3 regions of the Acidihalobacter prosperus genome follow, and region 2 is predicted to be linked to each of the others. Evidence: predicted binding sites of a transcription regulator. Region 2 holds the regulator's gene; each other region holds the start of a gene.
What was found. The regulator FliA, encoded in region 2, starts transcription of late flagellar genes. The targets are predictions, from matches to a motif close to GCTAAAGTTNNNNNNNNNNCNGCCGATA.

Region 1: the regulator FliA is predicted to act here: its motif matches at 3,901-3,928, upstream of THPRO_RS08525 (HAMP domain-containing methyl-accepting chemotaxis protein).
Region 3: the regulator FliA is predicted to act here: its motif matches at 2,110-2,137, upstream of THPRO_RS07770 (methyl-accepting chemotaxis protein).

Annotation. Positions count from the first base shown of each region.
Region 1 covers NZ_JQSG02000003.1:385,155-391,960, forward strand. Annotated here, with positions in the region: gene THPRO_RS08515 (FIST signal transduction protein) at 1-709, shown strand, start outside; gene THPRO_RS08520 (NADP(H)-dependent aldo-keto reductase) at 741-1,778, shown strand; gene THPRO_RS08525 (HAMP domain-containing methyl-accepting chemotaxis protein) at 1,816-3,837, opposite strand; gene THPRO_RS08530 (TatD family hydrolase) at 4,002-4,802, shown strand; gene THPRO_RS08535 (tRNA threonylcarbamoyladenosine dehydratase) at 4,805-5,590, shown strand; gene THPRO_RS08540 (sulfite exporter TauE/SafE family protein) at 5,757-6,683, shown strand; gene THPRO_RS08545 (TIGR02186 family protein) at 6,680-6,806, shown strand, end outside.
Region 2 covers NZ_JQSG02000002.1:84,019-90,824, reverse strand. Annotated here, with positions in the region: gene flhB (flagellar biosynthesis protein FlhB) at 1-213, shown strand, start outside; gene flhA (flagellar biosynthesis protein FlhA) at 213-2,297, shown strand; gene flhF (flagellar biosynthesis protein FlhF) at 2,398-3,657, shown strand; gene THPRO_RS04345 (MinD/ParA family protein) at 3,647-4,531, shown strand; gene THPRO_RS04340 (RNA polymerase sigma factor FliA) at 4,534-5,259, shown strand; gene THPRO_RS04335 (chemotaxis response regulator CheY) at 5,317-5,691, shown strand; gene THPRO_RS04330 (protein phosphatase CheZ) at 5,716-6,492, shown strand; gene THPRO_RS04325 (chemotaxis protein CheA) at 6,552-6,806, shown strand, end outside.
Region 3 covers NZ_JQSG02000003.1:222,148-228,953, reverse strand. Annotated here, with positions in the region: gene THPRO_RS07790 (cytochrome c1) at 1-325, shown strand, start outside; gene THPRO_RS07785 (hypothetical protein) at 386-730, shown strand; gene THPRO_RS07780 (c-type cytochrome) at 727-1,488, shown strand; gene THPRO_RS07775 (hypothetical protein) at 1,493-2,017, shown strand; gene THPRO_RS07770 (methyl-accepting chemotaxis protein) at 2,221-3,849, shown strand; gene uvrD (DNA helicase II) at 3,901-6,078, shown strand; gene THPRO_RS07760 (Slp family lipoprotein) at 6,087-6,602, opposite strand; gene THPRO_RS07755 (Slp family lipoprotein) at 6,602-6,806, opposite strand, start outside.

The DNA of each region.
Region 1 (6,806 bases), on a different contig from region 2:
TCAGCTCATCGGCGCACTGGCCGACGCCGTGCCCAATCTGTTCATGTTCGGCGGCATCACCTCCAGCCAGGGCGATCACCGCCAGGTCGCCGATCTGGTGGTGGGTGGCGGCCTGTCGGGCGTCGTTTTCGGGCCGGAAGTCGGCCTGGTCACCGCCCACACGCAGGGCTGCACGCCCATCGGCCCCCGTCACCGCATCACCCGCAGCGACCGCAACCTTGTGATCGAACTCGATCACAAGCCGGCGCTCCAAGTAATGAAGGCCGACATCGGCGAGGTACTCGCGCGCGACCTCAACCGCGTCGGCGGCTACATCTTCGCCGGCCTGCCGGTGCCTGGTAGCGACGACGACGACTATCTGATCCGCAACCTGGTCGGCGTCGACCAGCCCCGTCAGATCGTCGCCATCGGCGACTACGCCGAGGAGGGCGGCGAGCTGATGTTCTGCCGGCGCGATGGCAACACCGCGCGCGTGGATCTGCAACGCATGCTCGGCGACCTCCAGGGACGCATGAACAGCTCGCCGCGCGGCGCGGTCTACATCTCCTGCGTCGGCCGCGGCCGTTACCAGTTCGGCGACGACTCCGCCGAACTGCGCATCATCCAGGACGCGCTAGGCGACGTGCCGCTGGTCGGCTTTTTCGCCAATGGCGAGATCTTCCGCAACCGGCTTTACGGTTTCACCGGCGTTCTCACCCTGTTTCTCTGACTCATCGCCCACGCACCCAAGGAGCCCCCGCATGCAACATCGTCCCCTGGGACATACCGACCTGTCGGTCAGTCTGATCTGCCTCGGCACCATGACCTTCGGCGAGCAGAACACCGAAGCCGAGGCACACGCACAGCTCGACCGCGCCCTGGCCGCCGGCATCAATTTCGTCGACGCCGCCGAGATGTACCCCGTGCCGCCACGCGCGGAAACCCAGGGACGCACGGAGTCCTACATCGGCAGCTGGCTCAAGAAGACGGGGCGTCGCGACGACATCGTGCTCGCCAGCAAGGTGGCCGGCCCCGGCAATGGCCTCGGCTATCTGCGCGGTGGCCCGCGCCTGACGGCGACCCACATCGCGCAGGCCGTCGAGGACAGCCTGCGCCGCCTCAACACCGACGTGATCGACCTCTATCAAGTGCACTGGCCGGACCGCAACACCAACTTCTTCGGCCAGCTCGGCTATACCCACGACCCCGACGAGGACGCCACCCCGATCGAGGAAACCCTGACCGCGCTGGCGCGCCTGGTGGAGCAGGGCAAGATCCGCCACATCGGCCTGTCCAACGAAACGCCCTGGGGCGCGATGCGCTACCTGCACTTGGCCGAAACCCTCGGCCTGCCGCGTCCGGCGAGCATCCAGAACCCCTACAGCCTGCTCAACCGCAGCTTCGAGGCGGGACTCGCCGAAGTGGCGCACCGCGAAGGCCTCGGCCTGCTGGCCTATTCGCCGCTCGCCTTCGGCGTGCTCAGCGGCAAATATCTCGGCGGCAAGCGGCCGGCCGGTGCGCGCATCACCCTGTTCGAGCGCTTCCAGCGCTACAACGCACCCTATGTCGACGGCATCGTGGCGCAGTACGCCACTCTCGCGGCCGAACACGGCCTGAGCCTCACCCAGATGGCACTGGCCTACGTCAACAGCCGCGGCTTCGTAACCAGCAACATCATCGGCGCGACCACGCTGGAACAGCTCGACGAGGACATCGGCAGCGCCGAGATCAACCTCGACGACACGGTGCTCGCAGCCATCGAGCGCATACACGAGCAGCACCCCTACCCCTGCCCGTAATGACTTTGCGTATCGCGCCGCCAGGGCGCGATACGCATCAGGCGATGCGGAACTGCCCCACCAGCCGCTGCAGGCGCTGTGCAATATCCGCCAGCTGGGCGCTGGCGGACTCCAGTTGACGCGTGCCGGCCGCCGTTTCCTCGGCGATGCCGTTGATGGCGACGATATTGCGGTTGATTTCCTCGGCAACGGTTTGCTGCTCGGTGGCCGCGGTGGCGATCTGCGCGTTCATATCGGTGATCGTGGTGACAGCGGTCGCGATGTCGCCCAGGGCGCCGCGCGCCTGCGTGGCCTGGACGACCACCTCGCGGGCCGCCTCTGCGCTCTGGCCGATGGTGTCCACGGCGTCGTGCGCGCCCCCCTGCAGACGTTCGACCATTTGCTGAATCTGCCCGGTCGCCTCCTGCGTGCGCGAGGCCAGGCCGCGCACCTCGTCCGCGACGACCGCGAATCCGCGTCCCTGCTCACCGGCACGGGCCGCCTCGATGGCGGCGTTGAGCGCCAGCAGATTGGTTTGCTCGGCGATACCCTGTATGACATCCAGGATTTCGCCGATGCGTTCACTGTCCTTGCCCAGGCGGTTCATCACCCGGCTGGCGTCTTCCACCCGCGCCGCGAGCGACTCGATGGCGCGCGTGGTGTCGTCCACCACCCCGCGGCCGCTGCGCGAGGAATCGCCGGCGCGCTCGGCGGACTGCGCCGCCTCCGCGGCGTGTCGCGCCACCTCATCCGCACTGGCGGCCATCTCGGTGATCGCCGTTGCCAGCAGCCCGCTCTCGTTCTGCTGGCGCGCGGCGCCGCCGTGGGTTTCGCGGGTGATGTCCTCGACCCGCCCCGCCGCAGCACCCAGTTCGTCGATCGAACGGGCCACCTGCACCACCAGGGTCTGAATCTTGCCTACGAAGGTATTGAAGGCCTGCGCCAGATCCCCAAGCTCGTCGCGCGCGTGTGTTTCGATGCGCGCGGTAAGATTGCCCTCGCCCTCGGCGATGTCGCGCAGGGTGGCGACGGTCCGGTTGAGCGGACGCGTGATCGAGCGTCCGATGGCCCAGGCGGCGATCAGGCCCAGCAGCAAGCCGAGTCCCAGCAGCAGACTGATGGTCAGGCGCGTCTGGGCGACGTTACCGATCAAACGCTGGCTACCTTCCAGCGTACGTGCGTTCAGGGCCTTGATCAGGGTTCCCAGCGCCCCCGAAATCCGCTCCTGCAGCGGACCGATGCGGGTACGGATCAGATAGGCGTCGGTACGCCAGCGCGGTCCGCTCTGGATGCGGATCATTTCTTTCAGATGATCGGCAAAAGCCGGGTATTGCCGCTTGAAATCATCGAAGGCGGCCGATTGCTCGAAGGTCATCGAATCCTCCTCCGGCGCCAGCTTTCCGATCAGGGAGCGGATCTGGCCGGTGAAGAGGGTGATGTTGTCGATCTGGTTCTGGCTGCGGAACGCAAGATAGGAACGCGTTTCGTTCATCACGTTGATCAGCGCGTAGCGCAGCGCGTACATCTGCCGGAGCAAGGCGAACTGGTGCGCGTCGGGCACGCCGTCGAAGGCCAGCATTTCCGACACGTCCTGCTGCAGCTGGCGGGCCAGCGGGTTGACGTGATCGTTGGCGTATTGCGCCGCCGGCATATTGGCCAGCTGATCGTCGGCCAGTTTGAGAAGTTCGTCGCGCGAGGCGGCGAACTGCCGCAACTGGGCGATGAGCGACTTCACTTCGCGCGCATAGCGGGGATTTCGCTCGACCAGGTCGGTATGCAGCAGCTGGTCTGCGCTTGCCTGCAGCGCCTCCAGACCGGCGAGATAATGCTCGCGGTGTACCGTTTCCTTGCTGAGCAGATAGTAGCCCAGGGCCGTGGTGGTCTTCTCCAGGGCATGGCGCACGCGCATCGCGGCGATGATGGCCGGCTGGTCCTCCGCCAGCACCTCGTGCAGGTGGTGCTCGGTGACCGAAAAACTGCGCAACGCAGACAGGGACGCCACCAGCAGGATGGCCAGCATGAAGCCGAAGCCGCCCCAAATACGATGTCTGATCTTGAGATGGGCAAGCAATGCGGACACGGGATCCCCTTTGTCGCGTGGCTGGATTATTGTTCTGTCACGGCGCGCAGCCGTGTCTATGCGTATCGACCGGCGGGCGCGCGACTTTAGCGGCCCCATCCGGGGGCGCGCGGGTCCGACGCGAACGCGTTTAAACTATCGCCTCGTCCCAGCAGGTGAATGGCATGATCCCGGCACTCGTCGACTCGCACTGCCACCTGGATGCCCCCGCATTCGACAACGACCGCGAGGACGTGCTCGCGCGTGCGCGCCGCGCGGGTGTGGGCGCGATCATCCTGCCCGCCGTCACCGCCGCCGGCTGGCCGCGGTTGCGCGCGCTGGCTGCGTCGCACGCGGGACTGTATCCGGCCTACGGCCTCCATCCCATGTTCGTGAGCGCGCACCGGCCGGCACACTTGGACGCGCTCGGCGAATGGCTAGCCGCCGAGCGGCCCGTCGCGGTAGGCGAATGCGGTCTCGATTATTACGTTCCCGGGCTCGACGCCGACGCCCAGATGCGCTACTTCGACGCCCAGCTTGCGCTGGCGCGCGAGCGGAATCTGCCGGTGATCGTGCATGCACGCAAGGCCCTGGACCGGGTCATCCAGCGCATTCGTCGCCAGCCCGGTCTGCGTGGCGTGGTGCACAGTTTCTCCGGCAGTCTGCAACAGGCGATGCAGCTTCACGACGCAGGATTCTGCGTCGGCCTCGGCGGCCCGCTGACCTACCCTCGCGCCCAGCGCCTGCGCCGCATCGCCGCGGCGCTGCCGCTTGAGGCCATCCTGCTTGAAACCGACGCCCCCGACCAACCCGGCCATGCACACCGCGGCGAGCGCAACGAGCCGGCCTTCATCCGTGAGGTGCTCGCCGACCTGGCTGCCCTGCGCGACACGGATTCGGGTACCATTGCCGCGGCCACCACGGCCAATACCTGCAGGCTGTTCGGCCTGCCGGCCGCTCGCGAAACCGCCGCCTCGGAATCCTGAACATGTCGCCGGAAATCCCCGCCACTCAAGAACGCACCGCCATCCTCGTCGGCGCCGACGGACTCGCACGCCTGCGCCGCGCGCACGTATTGGTGGCCGGTCTCGGCGGCGTCGGCGGCAGCGCGGCAGAGGCGCTCGGGCGCGCCGGCATCGGCCGCATCACCCTGCTCGACCACGACACCGTCGCGCCGTCCAACCTCAACCGCCAGATCATCGCACTGCACACCACGCTGGATCGTGCCAAGGCCGAGCTGATGGCCGAACGCCTGCACGACATCGATCCCACAATCGAGACGACGGTGCTCACGGATTTCCTGCGCCCGGAAGACACTGACGCGCTGGTCGCGCGCGCGCCCTACGACTTCATTCTCGACTGTATCGACTCGATCGCCTGCAAGGCCGCGTTGGTTGCCGCCGCCCAGCGCGCCGGACGGCCCATCGCCTCCAGCATGGGCGCGGGCGGCCGCCTGGACCCCACCCGCATCCGTATCGTGACTCTCAACCAGACCCATACCTGCGCGCTGGCCCGCGAAATGCGCAAGTCACTCAAGTCCCTGGGCGCGCGACTCAACTATCCGGTGGTCTTCTCGGACGAACCCCCGGTGGTCAAGGGACTGCCGCATCAACCCGTAGGCGGCCCGGCCGGCCGGCCACGCGCGGTCAACGGCACCATCAGCTACATGCCCGCCCTGTTCGGCCTCACCCTGGCCGGCCACGCCATACGCACGCTGCTTGCCGTGGACGTGGACGTGGACGTGGACGTGGACAGCGATAAACTCACACGATAAGCGGGTGGTTTTGATAAATTAATTTAATTGCCGCACAGACTGACTCTCTTTGAAGCGCCACCGCGTTTCCTCTAAGCTACGCGCGCCCTGACCCCGTCGGGCGCCGGCGATCGTCATGTCCGGGACTGCCCAGCGCCGATACCCTGCAGCGAACCCGAGGTAACGCATGGACATCTTCCTGCCCATTGCCCACATGGATGTGAATCTTCTGATCATCCTGTTCTTCGGCGCCGTCGTCGGCTTTCTCTCCGGGCTGGTCGGTGTCGGCGGCGGCTTCCTGATCACGCCCTTGCTGCTGTTCATCGGCGTGCCCCCGCTGGTCGCGGTCGCCAGCGGCGCGGCGCAGATCGTCGGCACCTCCGCCAGCGGCAGCTACGCGCACTGGCGGCTGGGCAACGTCGACTTCCGCATGGCCTTCGTGCTGCTGATCGGCAGCTGGACCGGCGGCGCGGTCGGCGTGCATATCGCCCAGGTGCTGCAGGCCGGCGGCGATTTCGGCACCATCGTCACCTTTCTCTACGTCGGCCTGCTGGGCATCGTCGGCAGCAGCATGCTGATCGAATCGCTCAACGCGCTGCGCGGCGCCTCGAAGGCCAAGGCCCGCCAGGACGAGGCGACGGACAGCAGGGACCGGGGCGGCTGGATGGCGCGACTGCCGCTGCAGATCCACTTCCCGGTTTCGCAGCTCAGGCTTTCGCTGATCGTGCCCATCGTCATCGGTTTCGGCGTCGGCATCCTCACCTCGCTGATGGGCGTCGGCGGCGGCTTCATCATGGTGCCGGTGATGATCTACCTGCTGCGCATGCCGACCAAGGTCGTGGTCGGCACCTCACTGTTCCAATTGCTGTTCACCACGGCCGAGGTCAGCATTCTGCAAGCCGGCGTGAATCATGCCGTCGACCCCTTCCTCGCACTGGTACTGGTCATCGGTTCGGCGCTCGGCACGCAATGGGGCACCAAGCTCGGCGCCCGGCTGCCAGGCGAGCAGCTGCGCCTGATCCTCGCCCTGGTGGTGGTCGCGGTCGCAGTGAAGATGCTGTTCGGGATACTGATCAAACCCCACGACATCTACAGCCTGGTACTTGCCCGATGAAAACGAGACTCGCATTCGCCGCGCTCGCGCTGCTGCCCATGCTGGCTCAGGCTCAGACGCAGACCCAGAGTCCGTCCGCACCGGCCTCCCGGCCGAACTTGGTCACCGAACTGACCCGCGACC
Region 2 (6,806 bases):
GGCGTCACGGTGCAGTCCGCCCCCGGTCTCGCGCGCGCCATCTATTTCCACACGCGGCTCAACGATGAGGTGCCGGCGGCCCTGTATATCGCCGTGGCGCAGCTGCTCGCCTACGTCTACCAGCTCAAGGCCGGCGCGGCCACCGCCGAGGCGGCGCCTGAAATCGAGGTGCCGGCCGAGCTGGCCGTCGCGCCCGACGGGAGGGTTGACTGATGGCCGACGCCGGTAGCGGTACGCTGGGGACGCTGCGGGGGCTGAGCCGTTTCGGCCTGGGCGTGCCGGTGGTGCTGCTCGCCATGCTGGCGATGATCACGCTGCCGATGCCGCCTTTCGCGCTCGACGTGCTATTCACCTTCAATATCGCGTTGTCGATGGTGGTTGTGCTGGTGACGGTCTACGCCAACCGCCCGCTCGACTTCGCGGTGTTCCCCACGGTGCTGCTGGTCGCCACGCTGCTGCGGCTTGCGCTCAACGTCGCTTCGACGCGAGTGGTGCTGCTCAACGGCTATACCGGCACGGCCGCCGCCGGCCATGTGATCGAGGCCTTCGGCGATTTCGTCGTGGGCGGCAACTATGCCGTCGGCCTGGTGGTGTTCACCATCCTGGTGGTGATCAATTTCGTGGTGGTGACCAAGGGTGCCGGGCGCGTATCCGAAGTCAGCGCGCGTTTCACCCTGGATGCGATGCCGGGCAAGCAGATGGCCATCGATGCCGATCTCAATGCCGGGCTGATCACGCAGGACGATGCGCGCAGCCGCCGCGAGGAAGTGGTGCGCGAAGCGGATTTCTACGGCTCGATGGATGGTGCCAGCAAATTCGTCCGCGGCGACGCCATCGCCGGCATCATCATTCTGTTCGTCAACATCATCGGCGGCCTCGTGATCGGCATGGTGCAGCACGGGATGAGCCTGCAGGCGGCAACGCACAACTATGTGCTGCTGACCATCGGCGACGGCCTGGTGGCGCAAATACCCTCGCTGTTGCTGTCGACGGCGACCGCGATCATCGTCACGCGCGTATCGGCGGCCCAGGACATGGGCGAGCAGGTGATGTCGCAGCTGTTCGCCAATCCGCGCGCGCTTTACATCACCGCCGGCGTGCTGGGGCTGCTTGGCCTGGTGCCCGGCATGCCGAACCTCGTTTTTCTGGGTCTTGCCGGTCTGCTGGTGGCCGGCGCGTATCTGATCACGCGCAGCCGTCAGGAAGCGGAGCAGGCCGAGCAGCGCGAGGCCGTGGCCGAGGCCGCCGAGCCGCAGGCGCAGGAGCTGTCCTGGGACGACGTGGCGGCGGTCGACATGATCGGCCTGGAGGTTGGTTACCGCCTGATTCCGCTGGTGGACAAGGCTCAGGGCGGCGCGCTGATGGCGCGCATCAAGGGCGTGCGGCGCAAGCTTTCCCAGGAACTCGGATTCCTGGTCCATCCCGTGCACATCCGCGACAATCTCGATCTCGGCCCGAACACCTACCGCATCAGTCTGATGGGCGTGCCCGTGGGTGAAGCTGAGGTGTATCCGGAACGCGAGCTTGCGATCAATCCCGGGCAGGTATTCGGCGCGGTGGAGGGTATTGCCACGCGCGATCCGAGCTTTGGGCTCGAGGCGGTGTGGATCGATCCGGGCAATCGTGATCAGGCGCAGACCCTGGGGTATACCGTGGTCGATCCGGCCACCGTGATCGCGACTCACCTGAGTCAGATCCTGCAGTCGCACGCGCAGGAACTGCTCGGCCACGAGGAAGTCCAGCATCTGCTCGACAAGCTGGCGCAAAGCGCGCCCAAGCTGGTCGAGAACCTGACGCCCAAGCCGCTGCCGCTCGGTATCGTGCTCAAGGTGTTGCAGAACCTGTTGGCCGAGGAAGTGCCTATCCGCGATCTGCGCTCGATCGCCGAATCCATGGCGGAGCAGGCCACCAAGAGTCAAGACCCTGACGCCTTGACGGCGGCGGCGCGCGCCGCACTGGGTCGTTCGATCGTCCAGCAGATCTACGGGGCCGCGGATGAACTCAAGCTCATGACCCTGGATCCTGCACTGGAACAATTATTGCAAAAGTCACTGCAGGGCGGCGGATTGGGATTGGAACCCGGTCTGGCCGAACAGGTCCGGCAGGCGGTGGCGCAAGCGGCCCATCGGCAGGAACTGGCGGGAGAGCCCGCGGTGCTGGTGGTGTCCCCGGATCTGAGGCCATGGCTGGCCAAATGGTTGAGGCCGACGGTTCGCGGACTGCACGTGCTGGCATTTACGGAAATACCGGAGAACAAGCGCCTGCGCGTCATTGCCACCCTGGGTGGCAACCGTTGAAGCCGACGGTCGGCGGCGAAGGGATGCGGCCCTTGGGTAGGGGCGGGGCGAATGCGGGCGGGAAGCCCGTTGATGGACGATTCAACGAGGAAGCGACGGCATGAAAATCAAGCGCTTTGTGGCCAGCGAGATGCGTCAGGCGATCCGTCTGGTACGCGACGAATTGGGCGCGGATGCGGTCATTCTGTCGAGCCGGCGAGTCGAGGGCGGTATCGAACTGGTCGCGGCCGTCGATTTCGATGCCGAATGGGTCAATGGCGCGGCGCGCGAGATCGCGCCCATCACCGCGCCCGATATGGCGCCGCATGCCGAAAGCGAGCCGTCGTCCGAGGCCGACCCGGTCGAGCGGCCGCACGCCGAGGCGGCGGTACAGGTGCCCGCGCAGGCATCGCCTGCCGGGCTTGCGGACGGGCGGGCGGATGCTCGGACCGTGGCGGCACTGCAGCGCGAATTGGCTTCGATGCGCGGGTTGCTGGAAAACCAGCTCTCGCAACTGACCTGGCGCGAGTTCGCGCGCGAACATCCCAGGCGCGCGGAGGTGGTCAGGCAGTTCGAACGTATGGGCGTCGATCCCGATCTGGCGCGGGAACTGTCCGCAAGGGCGAGTGCGGCGAGCGACGATCGCGAAGCCTGGCGTCAGGGGCTCCAGGCACTCGGAAGTCGGCTGGCGGTCGGCCACGACGAAATTGTGCAGGAAGGCGGCGTGGTCGCGCTCGTCGGCCCCACGGGCGTGGGCAAAACCACCACGCTGGCCAAGCTGGCGGCGCGCCATCTCATTCGTCATGGCCGAGGGCGGGTGGCGCTGGTCAGCACCGACGGCTATAGAATTGGTGCGCAGGCCCAGTTGAACACCCTGGGTCAGCTGCTCGGCGTACCTGTGTACCAGGCGGACGACGCCGATGCGCTGGCCAAGGTCATCGCCGGACAGACCGACAAAAGACTGATTCTGGTGGACACGCCCGGCATTGCGCCGCGCGACGCGCGGCTGGCGGCGGAGTTGCAGGCCCTGGCCGCGATCCCCGAGATGCGTCTGTATCTGGTCCTGGCCGCCAACGCCGCGCGCGACGTGCTCGGCGAGACGGCGCGCCGTTTCGGCCGTGTGCCGCTCAGCGGCGCGATCCTGAGCAAGTTCGACGAAGCCGAGGCCCTGGGTCCGTCGCTGTCGGCATTGATACGCGCCGGTCTGCCGCTGAGTTATCTGGGTACGGGGCAGCGGGTGGCCGAAGATCTCGAGCCGGCCAGAGTGCAGCGCATCGTCAGCCAGGCGCTGGCCTTGGTCAAACGCCGGGAAAGAGAGCCGTCGGCGAACGGCAGGCGGGGACAACACATGGGAAGCGATCGATATGCTTATGTCGGGTGAGGCGGTGGACCAGGCCGAAGGCTTGAAGCGCGTGCGCGAGTCGCGGCCGGTGCGGGTGATGGCGGTGGCCAGCGGCAAGGGCGGCGTCGGCAAGACCAACGTATCCGTCAATCTCGCAGTGGCGCTGGCGGGTCGCGGCCGCGAGGTCATGCTCATGGACGCCGATCTCGGTCTTGCCAATGTGGACGTCATGCTGGGCCTGCAGCCGAGGGTCAATCTTTCCCACGTGATGAGCGGTGAATGCACGCTCGACGAGATTCTGGTCAGCGGCCCACGCGGCATACACGTGGTGCCGGCGGCGTCCGGCATTTCGCACATGGCCGATCTCACCCAGGCGGAACATGCCGGTCTGATTCGCGCCTTCAGCGAATTGAGCCTGCCCTTGGACGTGCTGATCGTCGATACGCCTGCGGGTATTTCGGAGGACGTGGTCAGTTACACGCGCGCGGCTCAGGACGTGATCGTGGTCGTCTGCGACGAGCCTGCTTCGATGACCGATGCCTACGCACTGATCAAGGTGCTCAGCCGCGAACATCAGATCGAGCGCTTCCACGTGCTGGCCAATCGCGTTCGCGACGAGCAGGAGGGCAGCGCCCTGTACCGCAAGATGGCGGCGGTGTGCAGCCGTTTTCTCGATGTGACCCTGCATTATTTCGGCGCCGTGCCCGAAGACCCGCTGCTGCGGCAGGCGGTGCAGCGCCAGGCGGCGGTAGTCGAGCTCTATCCTGGCGGTCCGGCCGGCAGGGCATTCAAGAATCTGGCAGCCAAGGCCGATAATCTACCCAGGCAGATGGGTTCGCGTGGGCATCTGGAGTTTTTCGTGGAGCGTCTGGTGCATGCGCCGGCGCCTGCCGACCTGCAGTGGGCGGATTGAATATGTACCCTGTGCGCGAGGCCGCCGATGTCGACCGCCTGGTGGCCGAGCATGCCCCCATGGTCAAGCGGATCGCCTACCACCTGATTCACCGCCTGCCGCCGAACGTGCAGCTGGACGATCTGGTGCAGACGGGAATCGTCGGTTTGATCGAGGCGGCGAAGCATTACAATGCCGGGCAGGGTGCGAGCTTCGAAACCTATGCGGGTATCCGCGTGCGCGGCGCCATGCTCGACGAGGTGCGTCGAAACGATTGGGCGCCGCGCTCCGTGCATCGCAAGGCGCGTGAAATATCGTCTGCGCTCAGAACGGTCGAAAATCGGCTCGGGCGCGCCGCCCGCGCGACTGAAGTCGCCAGCGAGATGGGCGTGTCGCTGGAGGAATACCACCGGCTGCTGCGCGAAGCGACGGGGTATCAGGTCTTCAGCTTCGAGGAGGCCTTCGGCGACGGTGAGGATGAGGACGGGCACGATGGCGCCCGTACCGGGGATGCGCGAATGTCCGGGCCGTTCGATCAGCTCTCGGGCGAGCGTTTCCGGCAGGCGCTGGCCAGGACGATCGGCTCGTTGCCGGAACGCGAGGCCCTGGTGCTGTCGCTGTATTATGACGAGGAACTGAACTTGCGCGAAATCGGGGAGGTGCTGGGCGTGTCGGAATCGAGAGTGTCACAGATCCACAGCCAGGCACTGATGCGGTTGCGGGCGAGGATGGTCGACTGGCGGACCTGATGGTGCCGCCGGGGTTAGGCAGGTTGAATCTCAAGGAGTGTTTTCGTGGATAAGAACATGCAGATTCTCATCGTGGACGATTTTTCCACGATGCGGCGCATCATCAAAAACCTGCTGCGAGAGCTGGGTTTCAATAATACAGCCGAGGCCGACGATGGCAGCACGGCGCTGCCGATGTTGCAATCGGGGAAATTCGATTTTCTGGTGACGGACTGGAACATGCCGATCATGCCAGGCATCGAGCTGCTCAAGGCCGTGCGCGCCGATCCGAAGCTGGCCAAGCTGCCGGTGCTGATGGTGACGGCCGAGGCACGCCGCGATCAGATCGTCGAGGCGGCGCAGGCCGGCGTTAACGGATATGTGGTCAAACCCTTTTCCGCTGAGACGCTCAAGGAAAAGATCGACAAGATTTTTGAGCGAATCGAAGGTTGAGGCGGATACGGGAGAGACGCAGCCGTGGATAAGAACGAGGACGACAAGCAGGGTGGACCGGGCAACGACGACCGACTGGTGCTGGCGCGCCTGCTCGTGTCCGCCCTGGAAGCTGGCGACGAAGGACCGGTCGGCGATTTGCTGTCATCGCTGGGCGTGCAACAGGATCGAACGCTTTTCAACGAGTTGGGGCGGCTCACGCGCGATCTGCACGAGGCACTGAACAATTTCCGGCTCGACTCGCGGGTGATCGAAATCACGCATGAGGAAATCCCCAACGCTAAAGAAAGGCTCAGTTATGTCGTTACGCTGACAGAGCAGGCGGCGCATCGCACACTGAACGCGATCGAAGACAGCATGCCGCGCCTGACGGAGCTGAGCCAGCGTGCCGAGTCCCTTTCCGAGGGCTGGTCCAAGTTTAAGCGGCGGGAGTTGAGCGTGGAGGAGTTCCGTGAGCTGGGCGGGTCTCTGGACGACTTTCTGGCCGATGTCAAACAACAAATTTCGGCCGTTTCCACTCAGCTTTCGGATGTGATGATGGCTCAGGACTTCCAGGATCTCACCGGTCAGGTGATCCGCAGGGTGATCGAACTGGTGCAGGAGGTCGAGGAGGGTCTGGTCGGTATCGTCAAGGTGGCGAGCGAGCGCCTTCTGAAGATGGAGGGCAAGCAGGTTGCTGAAACGCCAGCCGACGAATCCAGCGGCAAGGGTTTCGGCCCCGCCGTTCCCGGCGTGGACAAGGCAGGTATCGTGAGCGGGCAGGACGAAGTCGATGACCTGCTCTCCAGCCTGGGCTTCTGAACGTCGTGCGCGGGCCGCACGCATGATAACCATATTCCCCAAAGGGCCCAGGAGACGACATGAGCATGGGTGCTGACGACGAACTGCTGCAGGATTTCCTGGTCGAGGCCGGCGAGATCCTCGACGGGCTCGGCGGGCAATTGCTCGAGCTTGAGCAGAATCCAGCGGATGCCGATCTGCTCAACGCGATTTTTCGCGGTTTCCATACGATCAAGGGCGGCGCCGGTTTTCTGGCACTCACGCCGCTGGTTGACGTGTGCCATCACGCCGAGGACGTGTTCAATCAATTGCGCCAGGGTGAGCGCACGGTGGAC
Region 3 (6,806 bases), on a different contig from region 2:
TCTGGGGCCGGATTTCATCTACACCTACCTCACCAGCTTCTATCTCGACAACAGCCGGCCAACCGGGTGGAACAATCATGTGTTCCCAAGCGTGGCCATGCCCAATGTTCTGGCGCCCTACGGCGGTCAGTATCTCAAGGACGGCAAGTTGTACCGCAAGGGCAGCATGACCCCAGAGCAATACAAAACCATGGTGTCGGATATCGTGGCCTTCCTGCGCTACGCCAGCGACCCGTCGGTACTTGAACGCCACGATATCGGCCCGTACGTGGTCGGTGGTTTCGGGTTGGCCACGGTGGTGGGTTTCATTATCGCGATTCTCTAGATTGCGGGGCGATTTGCCTGAGCGGAAAACACCCTGCAACCGAACTGAAGAGGAATGGACATGGACGCTGGTCTGACAAATGCCACACCTGGCAGCTCATATAAAAACGGTCTCTGGGCCATCGTGTTCGGCATGCCTCTGGTGCTCGATCTCGGTATCCCCGGCATCGTGAACCTGGTGCTTTTCGCGCTGGTGATGCTGGCCTTGAGCATGACCTACCGCATGGCCGAGCGCGCCGAACGGCGGGCATTGCTGCTGTCGGCCATGAGCGCGGGCTTTTTCGTGACCGCACCGCATTTCAAAACCATGTATCCGCTGACGGCGCCGCTGGTTCTGCTGCTGCTGTCGCTGACCTTTTACTACATATTTCTGTTTATTCGCGAAATCCTCGGGAGCGACAAATGACGAATAGGGAAGGATTCGCCGTGCAAGCTCGCCGGCCCGCGATGTATGTCCTGGGCGCTCTGCTGATGCTGTCGGCCTCGGGTGCCGCGCTGGCAGGTCCCAAGAATGGAGTGATCGGTGTGATCAGCGGCGGCAACCCCGAGCTGGGCAAAACTGACGCCAAGACGATGTGCATCGTCTGCCATGGCGCGGATGGCATTTCGCCGGTCAAGGGGTTCCCCGATCTGGCGGGCCAATGGCCGCAGTATCTGCTCAAGGAACTGCACGATTTCGCCTCCAAGAAGCGCGACGATCCGCTCGCCAAGGGGACCATGATCGACGCCGTCAAGACCATTCACGGCAACAAGGAGATGGAGGATCTGGTGGCATTTTTCGGTTCCCTGGCGCCGCCGAAGCCGAAGCCGGTTCCCACGGACGCCAAGGAAAAGGCGCTATGGAGCGCGGGCAAGGCCATCTATTACGGCGGCGTGCGGGCAACCGACGTGCCGGCCTGTGAAGCCTGCCACAGCGCCACAGGCGCGGGCATCCCGCCGGAATTCCCGCGCCTGGCCGGACAGGACAAGACCTACCTCGTGGAGCAGTTGACCTATTTCCATGACGGCACGCGCGCGAACGATCCCAACGGCATCATGCGCGACGTCGCCGGGCGTCTGGACAAGCAGGAAATCCTGGCGCTTGCCACCTTCATCCCCACGTTGTCGGGGGGCAATCCGACAACCCAGTTGCCTCATCCCTCGGATACTGACAGCGGAGATTGAGCCTATGTCCACGATGAATGATCACCAGGATGCATCGGACGGCGCGGACGGGAAGTCCGGCCCTCGTTTCAAGGTGGAATGCCACGGATTCGAGTGCGTGAACCGCGGCATCCTGTTCATGCTCGCGATCGGCGTGCTGCTCGAGCTGGTCGGCGGAGACGGCATGTTCCGCGGCGGCCTGCTCGACCGGATGTGGGTGCACGACGCGCTGGCGGTGACGCTGGTGCTGGCGGTGGCGTTTCAGCTGCGCTGGTGGTATGCCATCCGTCCGAGCTCGGCTACCGGCATCGGCGGCCTGTGCGCGCAAGGCGTCGGCGTCTGCGCGGTCAGTCTGTTGTGCCTGACCGGTTTTGCGGGTGCGCTGCTCGGCGCATTCGCGCATGGCGGCGGGCGTCTGTTCAGCGAGGATCTGGTCGTCCATCACTACCTCGTCTACGGCGTCTGGGCCTATATCGCCGCCTATTCGATTTTCACACTCGCGCAGCTGCTTGGCGGCGCGCCAACCGATCACGGCCCCCGCAGGGCCTGAACGCGCACCTCGGGATTCTGGGTGCGGGTCTTCCGCACCCGGCTTCTTTGCCCGCCCCTTGTGCCTCTCCGGCGCCCCGTTCGTCCCGCCTCGCTCAAGTGTCCGCCCTGCATGCCGAAAACCTGTTGAGGCCCAGCTATTCTTAGTCAAGGCGTCCATACACATTCGAATCACAGGGCGTCGTCGGCAAGCGAGGGGGAAACATGCTGCTCAACCGTCTGACCATCCAACCCAAGATCATCTCCGCCACCGGACTCGCGATTCTGCTGATGCTCGTCGCCCTGTCCGTCACCTTGTTCGGCATTCGCGATATCCGTAACGCCTTCGTCGGTTTCGTGGAACACGATCAGGTGCGTCTCAACGCGCTGCAGGTCATGTACGGCGAGGGGCTGCTGTCGGGCATCTCCACGCGCAACAAGGTCTTCGAACCGGATCTCAAGCCCGCGCGCAAGGTGACGGAAACGGCGATCGCGCGTTTCAACGAGGCACTCGCCCGCGCGCAAAAGGCCTACCGCGGCGACGCCGAGGCCCTGGCCGAGCTGGATGCCGTTGCGCAGGGCTGGCAGGCCAACAGCGCGCTCAAGCTGCGCGTCATCGGGCTGGTCGAAGCCGGTGAGGTGAATCAGGCGCGTGATCTCCTGGTGCAGCAGGAAACCAAGAGCTGGCGCCCGATCCGCAAGGCTCTGCAAAAGCTCATGGAACAGGAGCGGGCCAGTTTCGTGCGCACGCGCGATGGGGTGATACAGCGCGTGGATGGTATTTTCCGGCTGGGTGTGGCGATCGGTCTGGCGGCCACCGTGATCGGGCTGCTGCTCTCTGTGCTGCTTGGGCGTTCGATTACACGCGGCCTGCGTGCGACCCGGACGGCGTTGTCGGATATCGCCGAGGGCGAGGGCGACTTGACCCGCCGGCTGCCCGAGGCCGGCGGTCGGGACGAGGTGGCGCAGCTGGCCGCGTCGTTCAACCGTTTCGTCGGCAAGGTGCAGGCGCTGGTGGCCGAAGTTGCCTCGTCCAGCCAGCAGATCGCGGGCGCGTCCGAGCGCATGTCCGGCATTACCCGCATGACCTACGAGGGCGTGCAGCGTCAGCAGCGCGAAACCGAGCAGGTGGCCACCGCCATGAACGAAATGACCACCACCGTGCAGGTGGTTGCCCGCCATGCCGCGGAGGCGGCCGACGCGACGCACGAGGCCAGTCGCGAAGCCGGCGCAGGCCAGACCGAGGTCGAACGTACGGTCGAGGTGATCAATACGCTGGCGGCAGAGGTCGAGAAGGCCGGCGAGGTGATCGGCAGGCTGGAGGCGGACAGCGTCCAGATCGGCACCGTGCTCGATGTGATTCGCGGCATCGCCGAACAGACCAATCTGCTGGCACTCAATGCCGCCATCGAGGCGGCGCGCGCCGGCGAGCAGGGACGCGGTTTCGCGGTGGTGGCGGACGAGGTGCGGACCCTGGCCAGCCGTACGCAGCAGTCCACCGAGGAAATCCAGGGCATGATCGAACGCCTGCAGGCCGGCGCCCGCGACGCGGTCGCCGCGATGCAGGGCGGTCGCGAGCGGGCGAGCCTGAGCGTCGATCAGGCCGCGCGCGCCGGTTCCTCGCTCGGGGCGATCACCGGGGCGGTGACGCGCATCAACGACATGAATCTGCAGATCGCCAGCGCGGCCGAAGAGCAGAGCCACGTCGCCGAGGAGATCAACCGCAACGTACTGACCATCAACGAGGTGGCCGAGATCAGCGCGGAAGGCGCGCAGCAGACGGCCAGCGCCGGGGATGAACTCAAGGCGCTGGCGGAACAGCTGCAACGGCTGGTCGGCCGTTTCCGCATCTGAACCGCAACATGCGCGGCCGGGGGGCGACATCCATCTGATAAACTCGCGCGGATGGATGTCACCGATCTGCTTTCCGGACTCAACGATGCCCAGCGAGAGGCCGTCAGCGCACCGCCGGGGCCGGTGCTGGTGCTCGCCGGCGCCGGCAGCGGCAAGACCCGCGTACTGACCCATCGCATCGCCTGGCTGATCCGCGTCGAGGGCGTGTCGCCCTATAGCCTGCTGGCCGTCACCTTCACCAACAAGGCGGCACACGAGATGCGCGGCCGTATCGAGGCGTTGATGGGGGTGCCGGCCGCTGGCATGTGGATTGGTACCTTTCACGGTCTCGCGCACCGCCTGCTGCGTGCCCATTGGCGCGAGGCAGGGTTGCCGCAGGGTTTCCAGATTCTCGACAGCGAGGACCAGCTGCGGCTGGTCAAGCGCGTGCTGCGCGGGCTGAATCTGGACGAGGCGCACTGGCCGCCGAAGCAGGCGCAGTGGTTCATCAACGGGCGCAAGGACGAAGGTCTGCGCCCGCAGCATCTCGACGACACCGGCGATCCCACGCAGGCCCAGTTCGTGCGCATCTACAGCGCCTACGAAGCCGCCTGCCGACAGGCAGGCGTGGTGGATTTCGCCGAGTTGCTGTTGCGCGCGCTGGAATTGATCCGCGACAACGACGCCCTGCAACGTCATTACCAGCAGCGTTTCCGTCACCTGCTGGTGGACGAGTTTCAGGACACCAACGCCCTGCAGTACGCCTGGCTGCGTTTGCTTGCCGGCAGCCACAATCCGGTTTTCGCGGTCGGCGACGATGACCAGTCGATCTATGGCTGGCGTGGCGCGCGCATCGAGCATATTCAGCAGTTCGCCCGCGATTTTCCCGGCACCCAGACCGTGCGTCTCGAGCAGAATTACCGTTCCACCCAGATCATCCTGGACGCCGCCAACGCGGTCATCGCGCACAATGCGGGCCGGTTGGGCAAGCAGCTATGGGCGGACGGCGCGAAGGGCGAGGCGGTGCGGCTCTATCTCGCCTACAACGACCTCGACGAGGCGCGCTACGTGGTCGACCAGATCGCCGACTGGACCGCGCAGGGCCATCGCCGCGACGAGGTTGCCGTACTGTACCGTTCCAACGCGCAGTCGCGCGTGCTCGAGGAAGCCCTGATCGCACGCGGGATCCCATACCGGGTCTACGGCGGTCTGCGTTTCTTCGAACGCGCCGAGATCAAGGATGCGCTGGCCTATCTGCGACTGCTGGTCAGCCGGCAGGACGATACTTCCTTCGAGCGTGTGGTCAATCAGCCGACACGGGGTATCGGCGAACGCAGCCTGCAGGCGATCCGCGACCGTGCCCGCGACCGCGGATGCGCGCTTTGGCCGGCCGCGCGAGAGCTGGTGGCCGAGTCCGCCATGGCGGCGCGCGCCGCGCGCGCGATCGAGGGCTTCCTGCGCCTGATCGACGACATGGCGAAGGCCTGCGAGGGGCTCGACCTGCATCAACGGGTGGAGCACGTCGTGGGCGCCAGCGGCCTGCGCGCGCATTTCGCGGCGGACAAGAGCGAGCGCGCCGAGGCGCGGGTGGAAAACCTCGACGAGCTGGTCAATGCCGCGCGTGGTTTCGTGCCCGACCCGGAACAGCATGCCGACATGGAGCCGCTGACGGCGTTTCTCTCGCATGCCGCCCTGGAGGCGGGCGAGGGCCAGGGCGATGCCTGGGAGGATTGCGTGCAGCTGATGACCCTGCACAGCGCCAAGGGACTCGAGTTCCCGTTGGTGTTCCTGGCCGGTATGGAGGAAGGGTTGTTCCCGCACCGCATGTCGGTGGAGGAGCCGGGGCGGCTGGAGGAGGAGCGGCGGCTGTGCTACGTCGGCATCACGCGCGCGCGCAGTCGCCTGGTGCTCACTGCCGCGGAGACCCGCCGCCTGCACGGCCAGCAGACCTACAATTTGCCTTCTCGTTTCATCGGCGAGATTCCCGCCGAGCTGATCGAGGAGGTGCGTCCCCGCGTGCGCACCCAGGCGCCGTCCGCCGTGCCGCGCCCTCGGTCCACGCCGGTGCGTGGCCGGGAGGGCGTCGGCGGGTTGAGCGTCGGCCAGCGGGTGCGTCACGCCAAGTTCGGCGAAGGCGTGGTCCTGGACTGCGAGGGCCAGGGGCCGCAGGCGCGCGTCGAGGTCAACTTCAACGTCCACGGCAGCAAATGGCTGGTGCTCAGCTACGCCAAGCTTGAGCCTCTTGCCTGAGCGCGTGTTTAGAAACGCGAGCCGATGCCGATGCCGATGCCGAACTGGAAGCGCGGCGTGGAGGGCTCGGGCGCCAGCGGCCAGAGGTGCATGGCCTGCTCGCTGACCACCGGATACTGATAGGGCTGCTGACCGATCTCGCCCTGCCGGAAGCCGGTGACCGGGCCGATCACTGACAGCTCGCGGCCGGGCGCATAGATCAGCGGTTCGACGAAGCCGCGGGCCCGCACGATGAAGCGTCCGATGGTGCTGTCGCGCAGTTTCGGCCGCAAGGCATCATCCAGCGGGTAGGCGAGCACGGTGATCAGGGTGTCGTGGGCCTCGTTGTCGACCTTTACGATGGTGCCGCCCCAGGCCATCGGCGTCGCCGGCGCACGCGCGTTGCGTGCCACCGCCTGGGGAGCAGGCGCGGTTTGCGCCTGCTGGGCAAGCGCGGGCGCAAACGGCGGGGTGGTGGCGCAGCCCGCGAGCGCCAGCACGCCGGTCATGGCCAGACCGAGGAGAAAGCGATTGCCTGCGTTCATCAGCGCCACCAGGGCGAGTAATAGGGATACGGGCCGGGCCAGCCCCAGGGGCTGCAGAAAGGGTCGTTCCAGCAGGGGCCGGGGACGTAGCGTACGGGGCGAGGCTTGGGCCACAGGTGCGGCGCACCGGCCTCGATGACCGGGAAGCGGTACGCATATTCGCCGATGCGGCGGGTTTCGACCTTGACGATGTCGCCGGCCACG